DNA from 3 places in the Undibacterium sp. Ji49W genome. Region 1 is predicted to be linked to each of the others. Evidence: predicted binding sites of a transcription regulator. Region 1 holds the regulator's gene; each other region holds the start of a gene.
The links. Region 1 encodes HrcA, which represses chaperone genes, less so after heat shock. Its sites were predicted from a motif close to TTAGCACTCNNNNNNNNNGAGTGCTAA; they were not measured.

Region 1 (4,633 bases):
GCACCATGCGGTCGAGTGCGATATCGGTAATAAACCCCAGACGACCCTGGTTGACACCTATCAGCGGGACGTTATACGGAGCCAACTGACGCGCGATGCCCAGCATGGTGCCATCACCACCGATGACGATGGCGGCATCGGCAGATTTGCCGATTTCAGGAACAGTCATGGTCGCGAACTGCGCCAGTTGCGGGTATTGCGCTGTTTCTGCCTCGATAACGACGTGATGTCCTGCTTGCTCCAGAAAGTTTGCCAGTTCGGTCATTGAATCCGCGATACCGGCGGCATTATATTTTCCAACAAGTGCAATGGTTTTGGCCTGGACAGTCATAAACAAGGTGGAGGTGACATGATGCCTCAGATTAGACCATAATTAAGCCAGGAATGAATCAATTGAGTGCACTTTATGACATTAAAAGCAGTTTTGCTGGATCTGGATGATACCTTGTGGCCTGTCGTGCCAGTAATACGCCATGCCGAAGCGGTGTTGCAGCAATGGATGCATGAACATGTACCCGTGGTCGCTCAAAATTACAGTGTGGAAAAACTGCGTGAACGCAGGAATATCCTGGTATCTGCCGATCCGCGTTTTCAATACGATTTGTGGGCGCTGCGCCATACCCTGCTCAGCGAAGTCTTTCAGGAACATGGCATACCGGCAGAAAAAGCCGATCATGCCATGGCCGTGTTCGCCGATGCCAGGAACAAGGTGGATATGTATGAAGACGTCAGGTCAGGCTTGCTGGCACTGGAAAAAAAGATAATCCTGGGCACGGTCTCGAATGGCTTCGCCGATTTGTCGGCCATTGGTATTGCCGGGCATTTCAAGGTATCGATAGCAGCTTACCGCTTTGGCTGTGCCAAGCCTGACCCACGGATCTTCCTGGCGGCCTGTGATGCGCTGCAAGTAGCACCGTCAGAAGTATTGTATGTGGGGGATGATTTGTTGCTGGATGTGCAAGGTGCGCAACAGGCTGGCCTGCAAGGTGGCTGGATGAATCGCAAGGGTTTGAAAATCGAGGATGAACGCCATATACATATCAGGCCGGATGCAGAATTTGCCAGCCTGCATGAGTTGGTACAGTGGATATGAAACTTTTAGGACTTACGCAAAACCGCCCCAACTGCGTTGTAGCGCCTAGTCGTACTAAAGTACTGTCTTCGTCGCTACGGTGTAGTCGGGGTTTCAGGCAACATGTTGCCTGCCGACATAACGAACATCCCCTACAAGGGATGTTTCCTAAAAGCGATAGCCTTGCTGGGACAATTTTGCGTAAGTCCTAACTTTTTATGTTCATTGCTGGCATGAACGCATAAAATGAAACTATGCAACTTGATATTCGCGCTCAAACCTTATTAAAAGCGCTGGTCGAACGGTATATCGCCGATGGCCAGCCTGTGGGCTCCCGCGCCCTGTCAAAAATTTCTGGCCTGGAATTGTCGCCAGCGACCATACGCAACGTCATGGCTGACCTGGAAGAGATGGGTTTTGTTGCCAGTCCGCACACGTCGGCGGGGCGTATACCTACGCCGCGTGGTTATCGGGTGTTTGTGGATAAATTGCTTACCGTGCAAGAGATCAGCGAAGTCGGTCTGGAGTCACGTCTGCAGTCGGGCATGTCGTCGCAGCCGCCGCAAAAACTGATCGCCAATGCCGCGCAGATACTGTCATCGCTGTCACAGTTTGCCGGTGTCGTCATGACACCGCGTACGGAGTCGATATTCCAGCAAGTTGAATTTTTACGCCTGTCGGAAAAGCGTATCTTGCTGGTAGTGGTGTCGCCTACCGGCGATGTCCACAATCGGCTGTTGCTGACCGATGTCGACTATAACCAGGGGCAGTTGGTGCATGCGGCCAATTACCTGAACCAGAATTTTGGTGGTTTAAGTTTTGCAGATGCCCGTAACCGCATCAACAACGAATTGCGGCAACTGCAAAATGATATGACCCGGCTGATGCAGGCAGCAGTGGAAGCGGGCAGTGATGCCATGGATGAACATAGCGACGAAGTCGTCATATCCGGTGAGCGCAATTTGCTGAATGTGCAGGACCTGTCGTCCAACATGGGTTCTTTGCGCAAGTTGTTTGACATGTTCGAGCAAAAAAGCAGCCTGATGCAGTTGCTGGATGTATCGAGCAAGGCGACTGGCGTGCAGATCTTTATCGGTGGTGAATCACAACTCGTTCCCATGGAAGAAATGAGCATTGTTACCGCACCCTATGACGTTAACGGTAAGATAGTGGGAACGCTGGGTGTCATAGGCCCGACCCGCATGGCGTATGAAAGAGTGATACCGATAGTTGATATCACTGCAAAATTATTGTCGAATGCGCTGAGCCAGTAACTGGTCGCCATTAGTGGTCACCACTAACTAATAAGCATTGAATAGCCAGTGAACAATTGAAATCATGTGCCTTGCCGAAGTAGTCCAGGCGCGCAAGGACGTTCAGCCATCTTGATGGCGCAAGCATCTCTTACACTTGTGACTGAAAATATTGATATGGACAAAAAGAACGTGAAAATATTACTGGTAGACGATAACGACGTCACCAGGGAAGTGTTGAGAGTCATTCTGCGCAGCGAGGGCTACGATGTCGTAGGCGAGGCAGCGGACGGCAGCACCGGGCTGGAAATGGCCGTCAAGCTCAAGCCACACCTGATCATGCTGGACGTGGTCATGCCCAAAATCAGCGGCATCGAGATTTTGCCGCGTCTGAAAGAGTTAGTACCAACTGCCCGTGTATTGATGGTCACCGCCAACAAGGACCAGGCAACCATCGCAGAAGCAGTCAAGACTGGTATTCACGGCTATGTACTCAAGCCATTCAATGCACAAAAGATCATTGATACGGTAGCGGGTGTGGTTGCCAAAATCAGCAAGTGATGTGGATGTAGTAGTAAAGCAGGCACGCAGACGTGCCTGCCTTACTATGAGATTACGAGCTCGATTGCGTTGTCATGGCTGGGATTGAGCAATGAATAAGCAATGGATAAGTAATGAGTAAGCAATGAGTCTCAGGCCTTGTGTTCGCAATTGGCTTTGGTGCAGTTGCCGTAAATCGCCAGCGCATGTTCGGCAATCTTGAAGCCACGTTCCAGTGCCACCTTGTGCTGGCGCTGTTCAATTTCTTCATCAAAAAATTCTTCCACCCTGCCACAGTCAAGACAGACCAGGTGGTCATGGTGGGAGCCTTCGTTCAGTTCAAAAATAGCCTTGCCGGTTTCGAAATGATTGCGATTGAGCAGGCCAGCCTGTTCAAATTGCGTCAGGACGCGATATACTGTTGCTAAACCGACATCCATATTTTCATTCAGAAGGATCTTGTACACGTCTTCCGCTGTCAAATGGCGAACCCGGCTGTTCTGGAAAATTTCCAGTATCTTCAGTCGTGGAAGGGTCGCTTTCAGGCCGCTGGCCTTCAGGTTTGGAGTGCTGTTTGTCATGTTTTCGATCAAAAATTTGCTATCTGCTTTATGATATCGGGTTTTAGGGCTTGTTGCTCAATAATGAGGTTACCTATGCGTTTGTTGTTTTCAGCTTCAAAACGGACCACGCTGGGCCGTGCTGCTGGTCTGGCACTGCTTACCTGCCTGACTGCATGTTCGTCAGCTTTGCCTTTCTTGTCCAGTGCAGACAAAACTTCGGTGTATGCCACGCCAACAAGCACTGGTGATACCAGCGGCGCCCAGGTGATTGCACCTACTGGCTTTGCCAAGCTGCTCAGCTACATCTCGCCTTACCGCGTACCTATCCAGCAGGGTAACTTCGTGTCACAGGAAATGATTTCCCAGTTGAAAGAAGGCATGACCCGTGAGCAAGTACGCTTTTTGCTGGGTACGGCATTGTTGACTGACATGTTCCACGAAGACCGCTGGGATTATCCTTTCCGTCTGACCAAGGGCAATGGCGAACAAATCACCAGTCGCGTATCAGTGTATTTCAAAAATAACACTGTTGCCAAGTTTGAAGGCGGTAACCTGCCGACTGAAAAAGATTATCTGGCCCGCATTACCGAATCCGCTCTGGGCGTGAATCGCGTACAGTCGGTGATTGATACTGATGGTCCGGCCAAGAAAAAAGAGAAATAAAATACTATGACAGCCTTGAAAATTGCCGTAGCGGGTGCTTCTGGCCGTATGGGGAAAATGTTGGTAGAGGCAATCAGTGCTGCTGATGACCTGGTGCTGGCTGGCGCGCTGGATGTGCCTGGTTCGCCCGCACTGGGTACCGATGCGGGTCTCAGCCTGGGTAAGCCGACAGGCGTGCTGATCGAGTCGGATCTGGCAAAAGGCCTGGCTGATGCCGCCTACCTGATCGACTTCACCCGCCCTGAAGGTACGCTCAAGCATCTTGAGTATTGTGCTGCGCATGGCATCAAGATGATCATAGGCACGACCGGCTTTGACGAGGCGGGCAAGGCAGCCATTGCTGCCGCTGCACAGAAAACTGCCATCATGTTTGCGCCGAATATGAGCGTGGGCGTGAATGTCACGATGAAGTTGCTGGAAATGGCAGCCAAAAGCTTTTCTCATGGCTATGACATTGAAATCATCGAAGCACATCACCGCTTTAAAGTGGATGCACCGTCAGGTACAGCGCTGAAAATGGGGGAAGTGATTGCTGACACGCT
Region 2 (4,633 bases), on a different contig from region 1:
CCTTTGTATTTCTGCCGGCATGCGTTCATTGAACAGCAGGCGGTTATAGCAATCTGTCAGGCCATCGGTAATCGACAATTGCTTGAGCGTTTGCATGGCGGTTTCCAGTTGCCTGGTGCGCTCTAACACCAGCGCATCCTGGTTGGCTATATGCTTTTCTATACGGGCCTGCATGGTGCGAAAGCCATCTACCACCAGGTCAATTTCATTATAGATATGGCCGGGTTCAAGCTGCAATTCCAGCCTGGTAGAAATTTTATTCGCCTGTAGGTTTTTGACAAAATCAGCCAGTTGCCGCATGGGGCGTTCCAGGTCGCGCCGCAAAATCGCCACTACCGCCACGAAAATAAATATCGACAAGACCAGCACGCCCAGCACGACAATGATCAGGCTGCGCCACAACTCATTTTTCAGCATGGTTCTGTCGACGACAAACTCGGCGGTACCTACCGGTTTTTGCGCATCCGTCGGTGCCGGAATTTCAAAAATAATGTGCTGACCACCAGCCATGCGATTGGCATCGCCACCAACAAATTCCTGGCCGGTGCTGGCACGTATTACTACATATGCGATCGTGGTATTTTTCAATATCAGTTTGATCTGTTTTTGTATGGTATGCGGTTCAATATCCCATATCGCCACTGACAGCAACGGCAAGTGGGCATGCGCCACATCGTTCACCGACATGTTGAAATTGTCTTCTATCGCCCTATAGTTCATCCATGCCTGCAAGCCGCTGATGGCGATCACGCACAGGATCACCCATGCGAAGACGCGGCGTATCAGCAAACTGGCGATGGATTGTAAGGGTGCGGTATTCATAGGTACATCTGTAGCGATCACATTTTTGCCAACAACTGGCGAAAACTGAAGTTATATTTTTTTACAGCCGGATTGAAAACCTTGCTGAATTTTCTGAAATCAACACGGGAAAAATTCATGTCGCCGAACCTGCTCTGGAAAAGGCGGGCCTCTTCTGGCGTAAATAAGATAAACATGGAACGTTCCAGCTCCAGACCTTCGTTAATAAAATCCTTGCCATGGTGGTAGTCATACAGCATCACCAGGCTAAATGCCCCAGCGATGAAGTGGCCGCCAGACAAGGCTGTCAGCGATCCAGATTCCAGCGCAGTAAATGCCTCGGATGAGGTATTGATGGTGCTAAAACTGGCATCACGCCCTGGATTGCCACCACGCACACGCCAGCTTTCGATTGCACCGAATGCCATCAGGTCATTGGCGGTCCAGATCAGCCGCGTCTGCGGATAGCGCTGGTATAGCCACATGCTTTGTTCCTGTGCCTTGGCACGACTCCATTCGCCGTAGACTATCTGATCCAGTACAACGTCCCTGGTTTCGGCTACGGCACGGCGCATGCCTTCGGTGCGTTTAAAGGAAGTGGTGGTAGAACGGTCCCCGGCAATCGCCAGCAAATGCAGCTTGCCGTCAGTCGCCGTCCATTTTTCAGCACGACCACGTTCTATCAGCTTGCGGGCGGTAATATAACCTGCGTCTTCTGCCCTGGGTTCGAGACTGCCCAGCCAGTTCTTGTAGATCTGGCGCGGACGACCGACTATGGCGCGTTCACTTTGTTCAGTAATGCCGCTGTAGGCAAAGAAAGTCTTGATATTTGCCGCATCCAGCGTGCGCAATACTTCTGGCCCAACCGCATAATCATTTGGCAGCACCACATAATCAGGGCGCGCTGCTGCCGGACGGGCAGCAATCTGTCTGGCAAATTCCAGGGGTTTCAGGTGATCGCGCTCGGCATACAAGACTTCCAGCCTGATACCAAGGCTGCTGGCAGCTGCGGCCATACTGTTGGCCGCAGTCACCCAATAGATTTCATCTGATTTTCCGGGGTTCAGAAAAGTGACCGACATGGCCAATGCCGAAGCAGGCAAACCCACGCCGATAACACAGCAGAACGCTGCACACAACCTTACCCACCACATTTGAAGCCTCCGCGCGCCCGGTCTGCCAGGCTTATTCAGCCAAACGGCTCGTTTGCCGCACAGGCATCAAGCATTTGCACCGGTGTTAGTTATTCAGGCGATTTGCCCGCCACATGCACTGGCAGCTCAAACACTTCGCTTAATTTATAGGCAGTATTTTCGATGATTTAGCGCAACAAAAACGATCAAGTCACAAAAACTCACATTTACCATACGGCAACATTTTTATTGATGACGCGGAAATCATTGCTTTAAGTATATTAAAAATCATGGTTTTGACATCATAAACGCATGATTTTTAAGGAAATTTTAATTTAGTCCATTTTTCTGTCTTGAAAAGCATAGAGCTCGCCCATATACTTAGCACTCGTTGGGAGAGAGTGCTAACAAGTCTTTCCCCAGCTTAATTGAATTCCAATAGTAATTACTCGCAAATTTAAAGGAGCTTGTATGAACCTTCGTCCCCTGCACGATCGCCTGATCGTGAAACGCCTGGATCAAGAAACAAAGACTGCATCCGGTATCGTTCTGCCTGATGCTGCTGCTGAAAAGCCAGATCAAGGTGAAGTACTGGCTGTTGGTCCTGGCAAATTGCTGGACAACGGTACTGTGCGCGCCCTGGACGTTAAAGTTGGCGACCGCGTTTTGTTCGGCAAATATTCTGGTCAGGCTGTCAAGGTTGACGGCAACGAAGTTCTGGTGATGCGTGAAGAAGATATCTTCGCGGTCGTACAGAAGTAATCGGCATCCACGATATCAATTAAAGAATTCGGAGAATTAATATGGCAGCTAAACAAGTAATTTTTGGCGATGACGCACGTGCGAAGATCGTTAATGGCGTCAACATCCTGGCGAACGCAGTTAAAGTCACCCTGGGCCCTAAAGGCCGTAACGTTGTTCTGGAACGCTCTTTCGGCGCACCTACAGTCACTAAAGACGGCGTCTCGGTTGCTAAAGAAATCGAACTGAAAGACAAGCTGGAAAACATGGGTGCACAACTGGTGAAAGAAGTGGCTTCCCGCACTTCTGACAATGCTGGTGACGGTACAACCACAGCGACCGTTCTGGCACAAGCCATCGTTCGCGAAGGTTTCAAATATGTAGCAGCTGGCTTCAACCCAACTGACTTGAAACGCGGTATCGACAAAGCGGTGACAGCCATCGTTGCTGAAATCAAAACTTTGTCCAAGCCAACAACAACCAACAAAGAAATCGCTCAAGTTGGTTCCATCTCTGCCAACTCCGATGCAAACATCGGCGACATCATTGCAAAAGCAATGGACAAAGTCGGCAAAGAAGGCGTGATCACTGTTGAAGACGGCAAATCCCTGGACAACGAACTCGACATCGTTGAAGGTATGCAGTTTGACCGTGGCTACCTGTCACCATACTTCATCAACAATCCAGAAAAACAATCCGTTATCCTGGAAAACCCGTTCATCCTGTTGTTCGACAAAAAAATCTCGAACATCCGTGACCTGCTGCCAGTACTGGAACAAGTTGCAAAATCCGGCCGTCCACTGCTGATCATCGCTGAAGATGTTGATGGCGAAGCGCTGGCAACTCTGGTTGTGAACAACATCCGTGGCATCCTGAAAACTGCAGCTGTCAAGGCTCCAGGCTTCGGTGACCGTCGCAAAGCCATGCTGGAAGACATCGCTATCCTGACCGGTGGTCAAGTGATTGCTGAAGAAGTTGGCCTGACACTGGAAAAAGCTACTCTGGCTGATCTGGGCCAAGCTAAACGCATCGAAATCGGTAAAGAAAACACCACCGTGATCGATGGCGCTGGCCAGGCTGTAGGTATCGAAGCACGCGTTAAACAAATCCGCGCGCAAATCGAAGAAGCAACTTCTGACTACGACCGTGAAAAACTGCAAGAACGCGTTGCCAAACTGGCAGGCGGCGTTGCTGTGATCAAAGTTGGTGCTGCAACTGAAGTTGAAATGAAAGAGAAAAAAGCACGCGTTGAAGATGCTCTGCACGCAACTCGCGCTGCCGTAGAAGAAGGCGTTGTTCCTGGCGGTGGCGTTGCCCTGCTGCGCGCACGTCAAGCTGCTGGCGACATCAAAGGCGACAATCCAGATCAAGAAGCAGGTATCAAACTGGTTCTGAAAGCAATCGAAGCACCTCTGCGTGAAATCGTTGCTAACGCCGGTGGCGAACCTAGCGTTGTTGTGAACGCCATCATCAATGGCAAAGGCAACTACGGCTTCAATGCTGCCAATGACACATACGGCGACATGATAGAAATGGGTATTCTGGACCCAGCTAAAGTAACTCGCTCTGCATTGCAAAATGCAGCATCTGTTGCTGGCCTGATCCTGACTACTGACGCTCTGGTTGCTGAATTGTCTGAAGACAAAGCAGGCGGCATGGGTGGTGGTGATATGGGTGGCATGGGCGGTATGGGTGGTATGGGCGGCATGATGTAATAGCTGCACTTCGCTACTCACACAGAGTCGCATTGCTCAAAGCCCCGCAACGCAAGTTGCGGGGCTTTTTGTTGTCTGTGCATCCCCCTGCATACTCGCTATCCTCATTTCAACATGCAATTTTCGCTATAAATCATATAGAACAACACCAGAAAACCAATTTTTCCATCGCCTGCTTGACAGAAAACATCTGTGGCTTGGATACTGCCGCACTTGAAAGAAAATTTTCATATTGAAGGGCTG
Region 3 (4,633 bases), on a different contig from region 1:
TGCTCCTCACTCTGCTTTTGCGTGAGAGTCGGCTGCCCACCTTTTTCCCATTGAATTTCAAGATGGCGGCTACCCAACGCCAGCACACGATTCAGTAACGAAGGATCAGCCCATTGGTCCGCTTTTCGTTTCTCGACTAGTTGCCGCGCAACCTTGCGCAACTCCACTGCGATTTCAAGTAAGCCCTTGCTCGATGCATCGCTGCTGCGATCGACAAGCACGCCTGCCTGCGTCAGCCACGCCAACACGCTGCCATCGCTTACGAAACAGTCGCGTTTGCCTTCATCAATACCGTACTTGGTGTTGATGAAATCCAGAGCCAGATTGTCTCCCACAAAAAGCGCCGGGCTATTTGTTCCAGTTTCCGTATCCATAATAACAACCTCCAAATCGCAATGAATCATTGTAACCTATAAAAATACTTTGACAGGTTACAAAAGCAAATGTAACCTATATTTAAGCATTTACCGGTTACGCCGAAATGTGTACATTTTTTAAATTTGCAATGGAGGTATCACCCATGAAGTTCAATCACACGTTGGTGGGAGCATTTGCTGCCATCGGTATGGCAGGCATCGTTGCCAGTACCCCAGGCCACGCAGCAAAACCGCATTCGTCGCCGGTTACAGATAAAGTTGGTGCGACGGATGTCAGTCTTCACTATGTCCAAGTGGACAACGTGAACGTGTTTTACCGTGAAGCCGGTAGCCCGTCGAACCCGACCATCTTGTTGTTGCATGGTTTTCCGACTTCGTCGTTCATGTATCGCAAGCTGATTCCGATGCTTGCTGATCGCTACCATGTGATCGCACCTGACTTGCCAGGTTTCGGTTTCACCCAAAGCCCTGATCGGTCACAATACGCTTACACGTTCGACAATCTCGCGAAGACCATCGATCGCTTTACCGAAGTGCTGAAATTGCAGAAGTACGCGATTGAAGTATTCGATTATGGCGCACCGGTTGGCTGGCGACTGGCAGTCGCACATCCTGAACGCATCACCGCAATCATTTCCCAAAACGGCAATGCGTACGATGAAGGCCTGAGTGAAGGCTGGAGTCCGATCCAGAAATATTGGAAAGACCCATCGGAAGCCAATCGCAATGCGTTGAGTGATTTCTTTAAGCTCGATGCGATCAAATGGCAATACACGACCGGTGTAACTGACGCGAACATTATTGCACCAGAAACGTATACCTTGGATGCCGCGTTGGTCGCCCGCCCTGGCAATGCAGACATTCAACTGGATCTATTCCTTGATTACGCAACGAACGTCGCGCGCTATCCGGAATTCCAAGCTTACTTCCGAAAATACCATCCACCGCTTCTCGCCGTGTGGGGCAAAAACGATCCGTTCTTCCTGCCGCCAGGCGCGGAAGCATTCAAGCGCGATATTCCAAATGCTGAAGTACGTTTCTATGACACTGGGCACTTTGCATTGGAAACGCATGTGAGCGAAATCGGGTCTGTAATCCATCAATTTCTGGATCGCAATATTCCCCGTCGTTGAGTAAGTGAAGATGGAGACAACGTGGTAGTGAGTTTGATCATAGCCATGATGATTCCTTGGAAGGGCCCGGATTCCAAGGGCCGGATAGGAGTCAGGTGGTCGGACGCAAGGCCAGGTTTCGGAACACAGGCATATGTTGAACTCGCCTAAATTATTGATAAACCTGCTGTATCTGGCTGTGGCGTAGTCCAGCAAACTTCGGTGCTGGAGTTCAAAGTAAAAAAGGCACTCAATGATGAGTGCCTTTTTCATGTCGCGCCGTTGTCAGGATCAGAATCAGGATCAGGATGTGAAACTGGCGAGGCTGCCTTTCATTTTTTTCAATGCTGCACTTTCGATCTGGCGTATGCGTTCGGCAGATACACCGTATTCATCGGCCAGTTCATGCAGGGTAGCACCGGTACCATCATCATTTTTCAACCAGCGTGCTTCGATGATGTGACGTGAACGTGCATCCAGCTTGGACAGCGCTGATTCCAGACCTTCGCTTTGCAGGCGATCGTACTGGCGTGTTTCCAGCACACGGGTAGGCTCATCGGATTCTGTCTTCAGATAAGCGATGGGAGCGAATTTCTCATCGTCATCATCTGTCGGTGCATCCAGCGCAATATCATGGCCGGACAAACGCATTTCCATCTCGATGACTTCTTCGCGTTTCACATCCAGCGTTGATGCCAGGGCATCAATCTGCTTCGGTGTCATCGCGTCCAGGCCTTCTTTATGGCTGCGCAGGTTAAAGAACAACTTGCGCTGTGCTTTGGTTGTTGCTACTTTGACCAGGCGCCAGTTTTTCAGGATGTACTCATGCATCTCTGCCTTGATCCAGTGCATGGCATAGGACACCAGACGTACGCCCTGGTCAGGATCGAAACGCTTGACGGCCTTCATCAGGCCGATATTGCCTTCCTGGATCAGGTCTGCGTGTGGCAGGCCATAACCCAGGTAGCCGCGTGCAATCGAGACAACCAGGCGCAGATGCGACATAACCAGTTGTTGCGCTGCTGCGAGATCATTGTCGTTACGCAATTTTTTTGCATAATCAATCTCTTCCTCATGCGTGAGCATGGGCAGGCGATTGACTGCCGAGATATAGGCATCAATATTTCCCAGCGTGCCGCTAAAGCCAAGGGCCAGTGCGGTGCTGTCAGAAGCGGGGATTAATTGTGTCGTAGTTGTTGCCATTTTTCCTCCTCATTGCTGCCATCTTGAGTATGAATTACCCGATCTGGCACGTTCAAGTTCCTATATTAGCACTCTCTTGAGAAGAGTGCTAATACTGTGATTCTATGAATTCCATCAAAAAAATCTATCGAAAAACTTGTATTAATATGAAGTACTTATAAGGCTTGGATGGCTGCCAGTCCCAAAAGTTGCATTCAACGAGGTAAATTTTAGCTTTACAAGACGATCTGAATGTAATTCTCTTGGCGCTTTACCCATGATTTAACTGGCCCTTGCCAGTTGCCGTCTGACGGACAGCCATACCCCGACCAGGCCCAGCAACATGCTGACGGCCAGTAATAACAGGCTGGGCAGCAGACCCAGTGGTTGCAGATGGAACTCAGACGCATACAGCTTGGCAAATTCTGCTATTGCCCGGTTCAAGGGCTGCAAAGATGCAGCGATCAAGCCCAAAGCGACGCCACCAGCGAGCAAACCAAGCAGGGCACCAGTATAGTAATACGGTTTATGGATAAAACTATTGGTCGCCCCCAGCAGGCGGGTAACGGCAATTTCTGATTGATGAGAAATCACTTGCAGCCGGGTGGCATTGAACACCACCACCACGACCACGACAGAAAGCGTTATCGCCAGGAACAACAAGCCCAGCTGCATGATTTGTACCAGTGCCGCCAGCCGTTTGACCCAGGCCGAATCCAGTTGCACGATATCGACATCAGGCATCTGCCTGATTTCTTCCACCAGCATATCCAGCTTGCCAGCATCATTGTTCGATAGTGACAGGATATAGGCATCCGGCAAAGGGTTGCCACCCAGCGTGGACAGCACTTCGGCCAGATTGGATGACTGTTCCAGACTGGCCAAGGCCTTGTCCTTGGGGATGAAGTTCAGGCTGGCCGTAATATTTTTTTCTTTGAGCAACTTTTTGATCGGTATCGACAAGGCAGTTGCGGTTGGCCGTGGCGTATCCGGGCTGACAAAGATGCTGATTTCCGGTTCTATCGACAATTGTGATGAGATGGGGCGGATATTTTCTATCAGCGTCAGACCGGCGATGGGCAATGCCAGCGCAATGGCAACTACCAGCACATTGAACAGGAAATTACCGGGGCTGCCGCGTAAATGGGTCAGGGCACTTTTTAAGGCAAACAAATGCTGGCGAAACCAGATGGTCATGAATTCTTCCTCTGCGGGCAGCTAATGTAGGGTAAGTGGATCAGGCAGCGAGTGATGATTTCCAGGTATTAACGACCTGGCCCTGGCTCAGGTAAATGACGCGGCTGGCCTGGTCAAGAAACTGTTCGTCATGGCTGGAAATAATGCAGGTCACGCCTGCACTCTGGAAAGCCTTGAGCGCACCCAGTACCTTGTTGGCATTTTCGCGGTCCAGAAAGGCGCTCGGTTCGTCTGCCAGTATGATCTGTGGACGATTCACGATGGCGCGGGCTATCGCCACCCTTTGCTGTTCACCGCCAGACAATGCCATGGGCAAGCTGGCTGCCTTGTCCGGCAATCCGACTTTTTCCAGGGCGATGCGGGCACGCTGCTCTGCTTCAGTGGATGAAGCACCAGTGACAACCAGGGGCAGCATCACATTCGACAGCACGCTGCGGTCATTCAATAATTTCTGGTCTTGCAGTATCAGGCCCAGCTTGCGGCGCAGATAGGGCAGGCTGCTGGTTTTCAGCTTGCTGATGTCCTGGCCGTTGACGCTGACCCGGCCGCTACTGGGCTTTTCTATGCCCGCGATCATTTTCAACAGAGTGGATTTGCCAGCACCGGAAGGGCCTGCCAGAAAAATCAGTTCACCATCGGCAATCGACAGCGATACATCTTTCAGTGCATAGGCATCTTGCGAATATTGTTTGCTGACGTGTTCAAAGACTATCATGGTCGGCCAATTCAGAGTGAACGAAAGAAGTGGAAGTGAGCATTCAAATT

Region 2: the regulator HrcA is predicted to act here: its motif matches at 2,316-2,342, upstream of groES (co-chaperone GroES).
Region 3: the regulator HrcA is predicted to act here: its motif matches at 2,758-2,784, upstream of rpoH (RNA polymerase sigma factor RpoH).

The regions. Positions count from the first base shown of each region.
Region 1 covers NZ_JBMPOW010000001.1:283,189-287,821, forward strand. Annotated here, with positions in the region: gene ACO0LK_RS01220 (NAD kinase) at 1-331, opposite strand, end outside; gene ACO0LK_RS01225 (HAD family hydrolase) at 407-1,093, shown strand; gene hrcA (heat-inducible transcriptional repressor HrcA) at 1,327-2,346, shown strand; gene ACO0LK_RS01235 (response regulator) at 2,503-2,886, shown strand; gene fur (ferric iron uptake transcriptional regulator) at 3,018-3,446, opposite strand; gene ACO0LK_RS01245 (outer membrane protein assembly factor BamE) at 3,522-4,091, shown strand; gene dapB (4-hydroxy-tetrahydrodipicolinate reductase) at 4,098-4,633, shown strand, end outside.
Region 2 covers NZ_JBMPOW010000023.1:65,800-70,432, reverse strand. Annotated here, with positions in the region: gene ACO0LK_RS23575 (diguanylate cyclase) at 1-822, opposite strand, end outside; gene ACO0LK_RS23570 (ABC transporter substrate-binding protein) at 840-1,955, opposite strand; gene groES (co-chaperone GroES) at 2,406-2,696, shown strand; gene groL (chaperonin GroEL) at 2,738-4,390, shown strand.
Region 3 covers NZ_JBMPOW010000002.1:154,280-158,912, reverse strand. Annotated here, with positions in the region: gene ACO0LK_RS03125 (CGNR zinc finger domain-containing protein) at 1-374, opposite strand, end outside; gene ACO0LK_RS03120 (alpha/beta fold hydrolase) at 566-1,510, shown strand; gene rpoH (RNA polymerase sigma factor RpoH) at 1,793-2,692, opposite strand; gene ACO0LK_RS03110 (cell division protein FtsX) at 2,954-3,868, opposite strand; gene ACO0LK_RS03105 (cell division ATP-binding protein FtsE) at 3,909-4,583, opposite strand.